4 regions of the Allobosea sp. LjRoot9 genome follow, and region 3 is predicted to be linked to each of the others. Evidence: predicted binding sites of a transcription regulator. Region 3 holds the regulator's gene; each other region holds the start of a gene.
The links. Region 3 encodes LexA, which represses DNA repair genes until DNA is damaged. Its sites were predicted from a motif close to TGTTCNNNNTGTGTTCNG; they were not measured.
Positions count from the first base shown of each region.

Region 1: a site for LexA is predicted at 1,370-1,387, ahead of ACSQ3P_RS24670 (DUF763 domain-containing protein). Genes of this name have one in related genera too.
Region 2: a site for LexA is predicted at 1,533-1,550, ahead of ACSQ3P_RS29625 (UvrD-helicase domain-containing protein). Genes of this name have one in related genera too.
Region 4: a site for LexA is predicted at 1,781-1,798, ahead of ACSQ3P_RS23625 (PA0069 family radical SAM protein). Genes of this name have one in related genera too.

Region 1 covers NZ_CAXUPC020000008.1:69,851-73,276, reverse strand. The annotation lists gene ACSQ3P_RS24685 (DUF1028 domain-containing protein) at 1-505, shown strand, start outside; gene ACSQ3P_RS24680 (hypothetical protein) at 707-1,015, opposite strand; gene ACSQ3P_RS24675 (DUF3008 family protein) at 1,049-1,237, opposite strand; gene ACSQ3P_RS24670 (DUF763 domain-containing protein) at 1,399-2,679, shown strand; gene ACSQ3P_RS24665 (extensin-like domain-containing protein) at 2,756-3,400, opposite strand.
Region 2 covers NZ_CAXUPC020000013.1:32,838-36,263, reverse strand. The annotation lists gene ACSQ3P_RS29625 (UvrD-helicase domain-containing protein) at 1-1,519, opposite strand, end outside; gene ACSQ3P_RS29620 (acyl-CoA dehydrogenase family protein) at 1,641-3,296, shown strand; gene msrB (peptide-methionine (R)-S-oxide reductase MsrB) at 3,363-3,426, opposite strand, start outside.
Region 3 covers NZ_CAXUPC020000001.1:1,045,886-1,049,311, forward strand. The annotation lists gene ACSQ3P_RS04990 (ComEC/Rec2 family competence protein) at 1-1,214, shown strand, start outside; gene lexA (transcriptional repressor LexA) at 1,208-1,927, opposite strand; gene ACSQ3P_RS05000 (molybdopterin molybdotransferase MoeA) at 2,009-3,220, opposite strand; gene moaC (cyclic pyranopterin monophosphate synthase MoaC) at 3,217-3,426, opposite strand, start outside.
Region 4 covers NZ_CAXUPC020000007.1:158,153-161,578, forward strand. The annotation lists gene rnhB (ribonuclease HII) at 1-329, opposite strand, end outside; gene ACSQ3P_RS23625 (PA0069 family radical SAM protein) at 523-1,608, opposite strand; gene ACSQ3P_RS23630 (glycosyltransferase family A protein) at 1,852-2,340, shown strand; partial or broken gene ACSQ3P_RS23635 (LysR family transcriptional regulator) at 2,365-2,495, opposite strand; gene ACSQ3P_RS23640 (hypothetical protein) at 2,487-2,609, shown strand; gene ACSQ3P_RS23645 (TetR/AcrR family transcriptional regulator) at 2,719-3,321, opposite strand.

The sequences.
Region 1 (3,426 bases), on a different contig from region 3:
CGATGAGGGTCGCGATCACAGGCAGGTGCATGTGATCGATCGCACGGGCAGCGCGGCCTGCCATACCGGCGCGGCCTGCATCGCATGGAGCGGCAGCGTCAGCGCTCCCGACGTCTCCGTCGCCGGGAACATGCTGGCAGGGCCGCAGGTCGTCGAGGCGACGCTTAACGCCTATCTCGCGGCGTCCACGCTCGATTTCGACGAGCGCCTCATCGTCGCGATGGAAGCCGGCGAATGCGAGGGCGGCGACAGCCGCGGGCGTCAGTCCTGCGCCATCCGCATCTGGAGCGATGCCCCGTTTGCGAGCTTCGATCTGCGGGTCGACGACCATTCCGAGCCGCTGAAGGAGCTTCGGCGACTCTGGCGGCTGGCGCATCAAGGCTATGCGCCGTTTCAAACGGCCCTGCCCTCCCGCGCGAAGCCGGCAGGTGTCACGGATCGGGACGCCGTCAATCGGATGTGCGCCGAATATGCCGAGACCTGGAACGCCCGACACCCAGAATAGCCGTCGATCACAGCCCCTGAAGACGCCCATCGCCCAGCCCCGTTTGCGGCCCGACGCTGGAGGTCATCGTCACCGAGATGCCGGGCCATCTGCTTCGTCCTTGCGGCCTTCATCCTGGTCATGACGCTCCTGCCCGGCAGCAAGAAGGAGGCCGTTGCGGATGCGGTCGCTCCGGAAAACGGACCTACACAGGTCCAGCCGCTATCGCTTTGCCCGTCGTGCGCGGTAGCGATCGAGATAGTCCGCGCCCCACATGGTCAACCGCGCCATGGGCCGCTGCAGAAAAGGCACGTCGGCTGCGATCAGCATCAGGCCGAGCGGCAGCATCCACACTCCCAGGAACGGAAGGATCGCGAAGATGCCGCCGAAGATCAGGACAATCCCCGCCGGAAGTCTGACCCAGCGCGATTGGGGGTACCGCAACCAACGCATCCATGACGCCAGCCTGTGCGGTAGTTCCCGCTCGATGCGCTTGAAGGCGAAGCGAAGCTCTCTTGCGCCATCCGACATGCTATTCTGCTGCCTTCGCAACCGAGACGAGGCTCACGATTTCGACACATGCTCGGGCTTGCCCTTGCGTTTGGTCGAGGCGAGCTCGTCGAGTTCGCGTTCACTCATCGATGTCTCCATCGATTTGGAAGCGCCTTTGAGTTTGCTTTTCTTGATCTCGCCGCGCTTGGCGGCCAGGGCGGCGCCTGCCGCCTTTTGCTGAGCTGCTGATTTCGCCGGCATGTCCGCCTCCTCGAATAAAGCCACTCCCAAACGGCATTTGCTAAACCGGCCAACCGCCGAGACGTTCCGCGCGATCGGCGCGGACGCCCCCTCGGACGCTCTTGGCAACTTCCGTCGGACTGCGCTATGTAAAGTTCCCGTTTCGTTCGCAAGGACCTGGCATGACGCGCCGCTCGGGCAGTGCCGATCTGCCTTTGCATCACGGCCGGGTGCCGGTCTGGCTCGCCCAGCGCATGACGCGCCTCGGCGCTGTCATCTGCGAAGCGATCATCCATCATTATGGCCGGGACGAGTTGCTGCGGCGTCTGGCCCACCCCTTCTGGTTCCAGTCCTTCGGCGCGGTGATGGGCATGGACTGGCACTCTTCGGGCATCACCACGAGCGTCATCGGCGCATTGAAGCGCGGACTGGCACCGCTCTCGGGCGAGCTCGGCCTGCATGTGTGCGGTGGGCGAGGCAGCCATTCACGGCAGACGCCCGCAGAACTGGAGCGGATCGGCGCCCGGGTCGGCTTCGACGGGCATGCGCTGGCAAAGGCAAGCCGCCTCGTCGCCAAGGTCGACAGCGCCGCCGTGCAGGATGGTTTCGACCTTTATCTGCACGGCTTCTTCGTCACCGATGACGGCCAATGGGTCGTGGTGCAGCAAGGCATGAACGGCGATGGCGGCCTCGCCCGGCGCTATCACTGGCAGTCGGAAGGGCTCGGCAGCTTCGTCGAGGCGCCCCATGCCGCCATCGATGGCAAGAACCAGGGCCGCATCATCAATCTCACCGATGCGCGCGCGAGATCGTCCCGCGACGGCCAGATTGCAATGCTGCGCGAGATTGGGCCCGATGCCATCATCAGGGAATTTTCCGCATTGGAACGCGACCGGGCCCCGCCGGTGCTGTCGTCCGCGCAGCTCGCCTTGCCGCATCTGGTGATGCCGGCCCATCACGATGTCCGGCCCAAGGACGTGATCGCCCGGCGCCTGCACGGCGCGCTCGCCGCAGCCGCCGACAGTGCCCCGGCCGATTTCTCCGAGTTGCTCCTCGTACCAGGCGTCGGGGCCCGCACCGTGCGCTCGCTTGCGATGGTGGCCGAAGTGGTCCATGGCACGCCGTGTCGCTTCGCCGATCCGGCACGCTTCTCACTCGCCCATGGCGGCAAGGACCGGCAACCCTTCGCCGTGCCCACCAAGGTCTACGACCAGACGATCGCGGTGCTGAGATCCGCGGTCGATCGGGCAAAGCTAGGGCAGGACGATCGCCTCGCCGCGATCTCGCGGCTCGACCGCGAGAGCCGCCGGCTGGAGCAGATCGCCACCGGCCCGACACTGTGCGAATATGTGACCGAGGAACGCCGGCGTTCGGCCGAGTATGGCGGGCGGAGCGTCTTTGGTTGGGAGCAACATGCGTCCGAGGCGGCCCCGGCTGCTCCAGCGAAAACGCGCCCGGCGTGACATGCGGGCGCGGAGGGTCAGACGCCCTGAGCCTTTGAAACTGTCCCAAGACGTTCCAGTTCACGCGCCAGCGCCGTCACTCGACGGTCCATTGGCAGATCTTGAAGCCACGCGGCCTTTTACGCATGTCGAGATGGAGATGATCCTTGTGAGAGCTGTCGGAGCCCGCACCGAGCACCGTCGTGAAGCGTGCGCAGGCGCTCTTTTGAAGGGATTCCCGTAAGGGACGCGTCGCGTCGTCCCGACCGGCCAGGGTGACGATTCGGCCGTCCTGCAGGCGAAGGCCGCTGAGATCAAGCGCATTGCCGGTCGCATGTTCGCTGATGGGCGCGCCTGCCATCCCATTGCGCGGCCGGCAGGCATGTCCGCCGACCCCGACCAATCCGGTCAGCTTGCCGTTCTCAGCGCCCATGATGCCGGGCAGATCGTCGCGCAGCCAGCCCAGGACTTCCAGTGCAAAGGCGCAGCTGACAGTGACCGCACTGTCGAGCTCGACCTTGTGCCCATCAGCCATCGCAATGTTGCGGAACGTGACGGGATCGTCGATAGCGCACGCGCCACCGCCGTTCTCCGACGGCGAAGGAAGCGCGATGCCGCCGCGCTCGGCAAAGGTCGCGAGACACGCCGACGGCACTGCCGGCTTCTCGGGTTCGGGAGCAGGCTCCGCCTTGCCGCCAGGTACCGGAAGCGGCTTCAGATCGGCAGGGCGTCGCGGCGGCAAGGGAGAGACGACGCCGCGACGCGCCG
Region 2 (3,426 bases), on a different contig from region 3:
CGAGCTCGCCCTGGGGCATGTGCTCGGCCCTGGCCGACCAGCGGCCGAAGGCCTCGACCAGCTCGCGCAAGGCGGTTCTGGCCTTGGGCTTCAATTCGTCGCTCTCGACCACCATGCGAGCCGATTGCAGCAGCGAGACCTGGGATGCGCGGGCGTGGTTGTGCAGGATCTGGATGGTGGCGTCGCCGAGCCCGCGCTTGGGCACATTGACGATGCGCTCGAAGGCAAGGTCGTCGGTCGGCGAGACGACGCAGCGCAGATAGGCCATGGCGTCGCGGATTTCGGCACGCTCATAGAAGCGCGGGCCGCCGATGACGCGATAGGGCAGGCCGAGATGGACGAAACGATCCTCGATCTCGCGCATCTGCGCCGAGATGCGCACCAGGATCGCGATCTCGGAGAGGTTATGGCCGTTGCGCTGCAGGCTCTCGATCTCGTCGCCGATCAGCCTGGCTTCTTCCTGGCTGTCCCAGGCGCCGGTGATGGTGACCTTCTCGCCCTCGACATCCTCGGTGCGCAGCGTCTTGCCGAGCCGGCCCTCATTGCGGGCGATCAGCTTGGAGGCGGTGGCGAGGATATGCCCGGTCGAGCGGTAATTGCGCTCCAGCCGGACGACGGTGGCGCCGGGAAAATCGTGCTCGAAGCGCAGGATGTTGTCGACCTCGGCGCCGCGCCAGCCATAGATCGACTGGTCGTCGTCGCCGACGCAGGCGATGTTGCGCCGGCCCTGGGCGAGCAGCCGCAGCCAGAGATATTGGGCGGTGTTGGTGTCCTGATACTCGTCGACCAGGATGTAGCGGAAGCGCTCGTGATAGGTTGCGAGAACATCGGGATTGTCGCGGAACAGCGTCAGGCAGTGCAGCAGCAGGTCGCCGAAATCGACGGCGTTCAGCGTCTTCAAGCGCTCCTGATAGGCGTGGTAGAGCGCGCCGCCCTTGCCATTGGCGAAGACCGCGGCCTCGCCGGGTGGGACATCCTTGGGCGCCAGGCCGCGGTTCTTCCAGCTATCGATGAAGCCCGCCAGCATGCGGCCCGGCCAGCGCTTCTCGTCGATATCGGCCGCCGCGATCACCTGCTTCATCAGGCGGATCTGGTCGTCGGTGTCGAGGATGGTGAAGTCCGAGCGCAGGCCGAGCAGTTCGGCATGGCGGCGCAGCAGCTTGGCCGAGATCGAGTGGAAGGTGCCGAGCCACGGCATGCCCTCGGCGACTGGGCCGACGAGATGGGCGATGCGCTCCTTCATCTCGCGCGCCGCCTTGTTGGTGAAGGTCACCGACAGGATCTGCGAGGGATAGGCACGGTTGGTCGCGATGAGATGGGCGATGCGGGTCGTCAGCACGCGCGTCTTGCCGGTGCCGGCACCGGCCAGCACGAGCACGGGGCCGTCCGTGGCCTCGACGGCGAGGCGCTGCTCCGGGTTCAGGCCCGCGAGATAGCCGGCGGCGGGAGCCGCCGCAGCGCGCGCAGCGAGGCCGCCGGGGCGAGGCAAGGGGGCGGAGGTGGCGTTGTGGTCGGACAAGGTGCGCAGCGCTCGATCGTGATTCGTTCTGGCGTCAATATAGGGTGTTGTGCGGCGGATTGCTGGACAAGACGGATGGGCGTTGAATGCACCGTCGAATCCTTAGTCAGGATGCGTGCCGATGACCATGGACACCGCTCCCCGCTATTCCACCTATGAGGTCACGAACCAGGCCCCACCCTTGGCCGATTATGACGCCTTCGCGGCCGATCCGGTGCTGCAGGCGGCGATATCGGCTTTTGCTGCGGATTGGGCCAGGGACCGCCTGCACGAGACCGGGCGCTGCGTCGGCTCCGCCCAGGTGCAGGAGCTGGCGCGGCTCGCCAACCGCTTCACGCCGGAGGCGCGCACGCATGACCGCTTCGGCAATCGCATCGACCAGATCGCCTTCCATCCGGCCTGGCACGAGTTGATGAGCCTGACCATCGGCCAGGAGACGCATGCCTTGTGCTGGAACCGGCCGGGGCCGGGCGCGCAGGTCGCGCGCGCGGCGCTGCAATATCTCTGGTACGGCGCGGAAAGCGGAGTCTGCTGCCCGATCAGCATGACCTATTCGGCAATCCCGATCCTGAAGCAGGATGCGGCGCGCTGGGCGGAATGGGGCGCGCTCATCACCTCCAACGCCTATGACAGCCGGCAAGGGCCGGCCGCGACCAAGACCGGGGCGACCGTCGGCATGGCGATGACGGAGACGCAAGGCGGCTCGGATCTGCGCCAGACGCAGACGGTCGCCAGGGACAATGGCGACGGCACGCATTCGCTCTTCGGGCAGAAATGGTTCTTCTCCGTGCCGCATTCCGACGTCTTCCTGACGTTGGCGCGCACGGAGGAGGGCGTCTCCTGCTTCGTCGTGGCCGGTTGGCTGCCATCGGGCGAGCGCAACGGCATCGCGATCCAGCGGCTCAAGGAGAAATGCGGCAACCGCTCCAATGCCTCGTCGGAAATCGAGTTTCGCGGCGCGATCGGGCATATGCTCGGCGAGCCGGGACGGGGCCTGCGGACCGGGCTTGCGATGAACCACAACACCCGGCTCGACATCGCCGCCGCCTCCGCCGGGCTGATGCGGCAGGCGGTGGCGCAGGCCGCGCATCACTGCGCGCACCGGCACGCTTTCCAGCGGGCGCTGATCGACCAGCCGATCATGCAGAACGTCCTCGCCGATCTTGCCATCGAGGCAGAGGCCGCTGCCTGGCTCGCCTTTCGGCTGTTTGCGGCGGTGGACCGGCAGGAGACTTCGCAGAGCGAGCGATTGCTCGCGCGGATCGGCGCGCCGATCGCGAAATACTGGGTTGCGAAGCGCACGCCGGCCGTTCTCGTCGAGGCGCTGGAATGCCATGGCGGCAACGGTTTCATCGAGGAGCACGCGATGGCGCGGCATTATCGCGAGGCGCCGCTGAACTCGATCTGGGAGGGTTCGGGCAACGTCATCTGCCTGGATGTGCTGCGCTCATTGGAGCGGGAGCCAGGCGCGCTGCCGGCACTGCAGGACGAATTGCGCGCCGCCAAGGGCGCCGACCGGCGCTACGACGCGGCGCTCGCCGCGCTGGACAGCGCGCTGCCCGAACTCGTCCGGCAGGAAGGCCAGGCGCGGCGGCTGGTCGAGCGATTGGCGCTGTTGCTGCAAGCCTCGCTGCTGCTGCGCCATGCCGCGCCCGCTGTCGCCGACGCCTTTGTCGCCAGCCGGCTGGATGGCGGCTGGTCGGGGCATTTCGGTGATCTGCCGACCGGTGTGGACGCGGGGAGCCTAGCGCGGCGAGCGGTGCCGGCGCTGGGGTGAACGGCGAACCGGAGGGGCGCGGGGAACCCCTCTCCTGTAAGGAGAGGGTTCCCCGCGCTACCTCGATCACCCTTCCGCCGGCACGAAATCCATCGCGACGCCGTTCATGCAGTAGCGCAAGCCCATCGGG
Region 3 (3,426 bases):
CCGGCTCCGATGTCGCAACCGTCAGGTCATTGATCATGACGCTGGTGATGCTCGGCGCAATCCTGATCGACCGCCCGGCGCTGAGCATGCGCAACCTTGCCTTGGCAGCGATCATCGTCTTGCTGCGCGAGCCCGAGGCGCTGCTCGGGCCGAGCTTCCAGATGTCATTCGGGGCGGTAGCGGCGCTGATCGCCTTTGCCGAGCGCTGGGAGGAACGCAATCAGACCGCGCCGCCATCGCCATGGCCCTGGCCGCTGCGCCCACTCTGGATCGCCGCCAGCGGCACCGTCATCACAACCCTGCTGGCGACGGCGGCGACGGCCCCGTTCGGCGCCTATCATTTCCAGACCTTCAATCCGTTCGGGCTGCTCGGCAATGCGCTCGCCTTGCCCTTCGTCTCGCTGTTCGTCATGCCGGCTGCGGTGTTCGGAGTGCTGGCCTACCCCTTCGGCCTCGATTGGCCGGCCTGGTGGCTGATGGGCGCCGCCTCCGAGGTGGTGCTGCGGCTGGCCCACTGGGTCGCGGCGATCGACCACTCGACGCTGATCATTCCCGCCTTCGGCGAGGCCGCGCTGGTCTGCCTTGCGATGACACTGCTCTGGCTGACGCTGTGGAGCACGAAGCTTCGGCTGCTCGCCATCCTGCCGCTGGTGATGGGCGTCACGGTCGCGGCCAAGCCGGACCGGCCGGATATCGTGGTCGAACGCGACGGTTCCGGCCTCGTCGTGCGCGGAGCCGACGACCGTTTCATTCTGGCCGGCCGGCCAAGCAGCTTCGTGCTGCAACAATGGCTCGTCGCCGATGGCGATGGGCGGCAGCCCACGGATGCGAGCCTGCGCAAGAATGCGGCTTGCGATACGCAAGGCTGTGTCGTTACCGCTCGCAATGGTCGCCGGATCGCCTATGCGAAAGACCGGCTCGCCGTCATCGAGGATTGCCTGCGCGCCGACCTCGTCGTCACGCCGATACCCTGGTCGGCTCCCTGCGCAGCGAAGCTGGTCGACCGGACGGCCCTGAACCGCGACGGCGCGACCTCCCTCATCGGCACTGCAGGCGGCTGGCGTATCGTCCAGGCAGAACGGCAGGATGCCGATCGCCCCTGGATACGCAAGCGCGCGGCGACAAGCACAAGGCCCGCGCAGCAGCCTCCTGCGCGGCAGCCGGAGAGGAGCGATACGGGCGATGTGGCAGCCGAGCCCGACCGGCTTCAGTAGCGCCGCATCAGATTGACCAACCGACCCTGGATCTTGACCCGATCGGGGCCGAGCACACGGGTTTCATAAGCCGGGTTTGCGGCTTCAAGCGCGATTGACGAGCCGCGTTTGCGCAGGCGCTTCAGCGTCGCCTCTTCGTCATCGATCAGCGCCACGATGATGTCGCCGGTATTGGCGGTGTCCTGCCGGCGGATGACGACGGTGTCGCCGTCGAGAATGCCGGCCTCGACCATCGAATCGCCGCGCACCTCAAGCGCGAAATGCTCGCCGGCGCCGAGCATGTCCGCCGGCAGCGCCACACTGTGGCTGCGGCTCTGGATCGCCGAGATCGGCGTGCCGGCGGCGATCCGCCCCATCACCGGGATTGCGATCGTGGCACGCGCCTCCTCTTCGGGACCAGGGGCCGGGCGCGCCTTGCCGAGGCCGCCGCCCTGGCCGAGGCCACCTTGCACGATGGAGGGGCTGAAACGCGGGCGCGCGCCTTGTGGCATGCCGACGCCATCGGGAAGCTTGATCACCTCCAATGCGCGGGCGCGATTGGGCAGCCGGCGAATGAAGCCTCGCTCCTCCAACGCCATGATCAGGCGATGAATGCCGGATTTCGAGCGGAGATCGAGCGCGTCCTTCATTTCGTCGAAGGAGGGCGGCACGCCGCTTTCACGCAGGCGTTCCTGGATGAAGCGGAGCAATTCGAATTGTTTGCGTGTCAGCATGGTCCCCGCCAGCGCCCGCGGCGCGAATTCGAAACAAATCACGAACATCATACACGTTCGTGTTGTGTTCCGCAAGCTAACCTAGCGGAGGCGGATGATCCGGCAGGGTGCGCCTTCTTTTGCCGGCTCTGCATGGGCCGGGCGAATGACCAGCGCCCGAGCGCGCGCCAGATTGCCCAGCATCGAGGAATCCTGCTTGGCGAAGGGGCTGGCGAGCCAGCCGGCCTCGATGTGCTGAAGATCGGCGCGCAGATAATCTTCACGCTCATCATTAGCCGGCATATCAATTCCGAGGATCGCCGGTTCGCTGCGGTCGCGCGCGGGATCGGGCATGCCGAGCAGCGCCTCGATCAGCGGCGCCACGAACAGATGCCCGCAGACGATCGACGAGACCGGGTTGCCGGGTAGGCCGACGGCGACCATGGCTCCAAGCCGCCCCATCATCATCGGCTTGCCCGGCCGCATCGCGATCTTCCAGAAGCCGAGCTCCATGCCCTGGCGCTTCAAGGCCTCCTGTACGAGGTCATGCGCTCCGACCGAGGCGCCGCCGAGCGTGATCAGCACGTCAGCGCCGGCGGCTCGCGCCCGCTCGATCTTGGCGGCGAGATCGGGATGATTATCGCGTGCAATGCCGAGATCGAAGGCTGTTCCGCCGATCTCCTCGACGATCGCCGCCAGGGAATAGCTGTTCGAAGCGACGATCTGGTCGGGGCCGACTGTTTCGCCCGGCAGGACGAGTTCGTCCCCGGTCGCCAGGATCGCGACCAGGGGCTTGCGCCGAACCGGCAGGGTAGGGTGTCCGGCTGCAGCCGCGAGGCCGAGCGCGGCACTGTCGAGCCGGCGTCCCGCCGGGAGGAGGACATCGCCTTCCCGGAAATCGAGGCCGGCCGGGCGGACGAAACGCCCCGGCTGGGCGCCTTCGCGGACGCGGATGACCGTGCCGCCGACGCCATCGGCATTCTCCTGGATCAGGATCGTATCGGCACCATCGGGCATAGGCGCGCCGGTGAAGATGCGAATCGCCTCGCCGGGGCCGACCGTTCCTGCAAAGGCGCGCCCGGCCGCCGATTCGCCGATGACGCGCAGTTCATTTGCCGGCGCAAGATCCGCGGCGCGGGCTGCGTAGCCGTCCATGGCCGAATTGGCGAAAGGCGGCTGTGTCCTGAGCGCGACGATGTCGGCGCCCAGCACGCGCCCGGCGCAGGAGGCCAGCGGAACGATCTCGACGGATGTCGGCCCAGGAACGCTGTCGAGCAGCGCCTGCAGCGCGACCTTGACCGGGGTCAGGCTCATGCCGGCTGCTCCGCCTCGTAGACGCCAGATTTCCCGCCGGATTTATGCACCAGCCGGATGCCCTCGATATGCATCGCGCGATCGACCGCCTTGACCATGTCGTAGACCGTGAGACAGGCGACGCTGACGGCGGTGAGCGCTTCCATCTCGACGCCGGTCTGGCCCTTCATCTTCACCTCGACGCGCACGCGAACGCCGGGCAATGC
Region 4 (3,426 bases), on a different contig from region 3:
AGCGGCGCCAGTGGCAGGGCGGTCACGGCGCGCTTCATCGCCAGCAGCGTCGCCTGCCGGATGTTGATGGCGTCGATCTCGGCCGCGGTCACGCTGGCGATGCCGATCGCCAGCGCCGTCTCGGCGATCTTGTCGAACAGCGCCTCGCGGCGCGCGGCGCTGAGCGCCTTCGAATCGGCCAGCCCGGCAGGAACCTTCCCGGGGTCGAGGATCACTGCCGCCGCGACCACCGGTCCAGCCAGCGGCCCGCGCCCGACCTCGTCGATCCCGGCCAGCGGCCAGAACCCGGTTGCGATGGCTTGCGTCTCACGGCTGAAATCGGCGCTCATGCCGCGCCTTATGCAATATGCGGTGCCGGCCGGCCATGCTCTCGGCATGGCTGTCCACGTCATCCCGGCCGGTGCACTCCCCGTCATGGTCGGGCCTGTTCCGACCATCCACGTCTTCCTTCGGCGAGGGGCGTGTTCAAGAACTGGATGCTCGCCACAAGGGTGAGCATGACGATGCGGCCTCGCCGGCTCTTCAAAACAAACTCAGCTGCGCCTTTTCCTTCTCGGGCTTCAGGAACAGGTCGTTGCGCAGCCTGAGCCTCGTCGCGTTGAAGCCGAGCCGCTCGGCCGCCATCTCGAAGCGCCGCCCGATCATCCAGGCGTAAGGCCCCGAGCCGACCTGGCGCTGGCCCCAGGCCGGGTCGTAATCCTTGCCGCCGCGTGTCGAGCGGATCAGCGAGACGACATGGCGCAGTTTGTCGGGGTGGTGCGTCAGCAGCCAGTCCTGCACCAGATCCTTCACCTCCAGCGGCAGCCGCAGCAATACATAGCCCGCCTCGCGCGCGCCGGCGGCCTTGGCGGCGTCGAGGATGCGCTCGATCTCATGCTCGTTGATTGCCGGAATGATCGGCGCGACCAGCACCGTGACCGGGATGCCGGCCTCCGACAAAGCCCTGATCGTCTCCAGGCGTTTGGCCGGTGAGGCGGCGCGCGGCTCCATCGTGCGGGCGATCTTGGGATCGAGCGTGGTCAGCGAGATCGCGACCTTGGCGAGGCCTTTCGCGGCCATCGGCGCCAAGATGTCGATGTCGCGCTGGACCAGCGCCGATTTCGTCACGATCCCGACCGGGTGGTTGAACTTCGCCAGCACCTCCAGGATCGAGCGCATGATCCGCAGCTTCTTCTCGATCGGCTGATAGGCGTCGGTATTGGTGCCGATCGCGATGGTGCGCGGCTGGTAGGAGGAGGCGCTGAGCTCCTTCTCCAGCAGGATCGCCGCATCGGGCTTGGCCGTCAGCTTGCTTTCGAAATCGAGGCCCGGCGACAGGCCGAGATAGGCGTGGCTCGGCCGCGCGAAGCAATAGACGCAGCCATGCTCGCAGCCACGATAGGGATTGATCGAGCGGTCGAACGAAATATCCGGGGAGTCATTCCTGGTAATGATCGTGCGCGGCTTCTCGATCGAGACCTCGGTCTTGAAGGCCGGCAATTCTCCGAGCGTGCCCCAGCCATCATCCTCAAGGACGCGTTGCTCGGCCTCGAAGCGCCCGCCTGGATTGATCGTGGCGCCGCGTCCGCGCCGGCGTTCCGGGTCGATCCGGTGCCCGGCATAGGCCATCGGGTCGAGCGGCGCGACGCGCGCGGAAACCGAGGCGGGCTCGCTGTCATGCCGCTTGAGCGGCTGGGCCGGAATCGGCCGCGAAGAGGGCCTGGCAGAGGGCATGGCTTGGCGCATGACGCTGAACCGTCCTGAAAACCGCCGGGAATCGGCGCGTTTCTATGTTTTCAATGTGAACATATAGAGAACAGATTGCAAGTGACAGGATTGCGACATGTTGCGCTGCGTCATATGGATTTGCGCATGCTCACTGCCGTGATCCGGGCCGACGGCCCCCCCAGCCTGCTCGCCGCGACCTTCGCGGTCCTCATTCCCGCTGTCGCCGATGGATTCCTTGGCCATGCGGTCGTGGTCGATGCCACTGGCGATCGCGAGGTCGAGCGATTGGCCGACGCCACGGGCGCGAGCTATCTGCGGACGGGCGCCGCGGAGGGCTGGCATCTCGGCGCAGCGCAGGCGCGCGGGGACTGGTTGCTCCTGCTCGATGCGGGCGATGCGCCGCAGTCGCATTGGGCCCAGGTCGTCGACCGGCATCTCATGCTCGCGCCCGACAGCCCGGCCTTGATCCCTTTGCGCGGCGTCGCCGGTTCGCTGCGCGAGCGCGCGGCGATCTCCTTCGGCGCGCGGCGTTTGCGCGCCGGCCTCGTCGTGCCCAAGGGCCTCGTCCTCGCGGGCAGGCTGGGTGGCGCCCCGCGCCGCCTGTCGGTGCGGCGGGAACGGGCGGGCGCCTGAGCGCAGGCGCCGAGGTCGGGCCGGCTACCGCGCCTTGGTGCTGCCGGCCGCGAAATCGATGAAGGCGCGCAGCGCCGGGGCCATCTGCTGCCGGCTCGGATAATAGATGGGAAGCCGGGAGGGGCCGGTGACCAATCGGCCAGGAGATGGATCAGCGCGGCCGGCTCGATGCGGCAAGCGCGATCGAACTCGGCTTCCCCCACAGCTTCCTGGCGCGGCCGATGACGCGGGCGCTCTTCAGCAGCGGCGGCGAGATCGTGGGCAGGTAGGGGCACGCGACACATCGCCTGCGGAGATCGGCAGGAGCGAGTGAGCTGATGAGTGCTTGTTGCGGGGCGGTCGACAGGTCAGCGTCGCCTCTGATCTGTTATTGATTCACTAAGTGCATTTAATTTCAAGATTCATTCGATCAAAGGCATCGGCCACGCAATCTGCGAGCTTCATGTCGTTTTCGTCTCGCAACCAGATGTGTGTGGCAAAGCGGATTGCGCCAGATGACAATATAGAGGCAAATAATAGCCGATCATGAGACTCTCCACCGGGCCACAAAGTCGACAGGCCTTTCATGATAGCCTTTTCAAGATTGATTTCATTCGCGCGATTCTTGCTCTGAAGCGCCGCATTGTTTCTCATGATTTTTGCAATCGCGAGCGTTCTCTCTGCATCGAAGCGTGTCAGGTTTGAAAGGATCGCCTTGCGTACGACCTCCATGGCGGGCTCGTCAGGGGAACCTCGGGCAATGGATTCGGCAATCATCTCATAATATTCGCGCAGGTGCGAAAACAGGATTTCGTCCTTGCTGTCGAAATAATTGAACAGATGCCTTCTGGAAATCCCCGCTGAAAGGGCAATATCGGCGAGCGTCGTGGCATCGTAACCGTTCTCGAGAAATAATCGAATACTGACATTGGTTATGTGTTCGTGCTTCTCGCGACGATTGCGCTCGCGAAGGCCTTCTGATTTGGGAGATGCTTGTCGCATATCTGCCTCAACTTGATATTTCCAACCATACAGGCGTGGCCGGCGCAGCGCAAAAATCGAGATGACTGAGGTCCCAAGCCTGAGCGCGCGAGCGGCGTCGACACA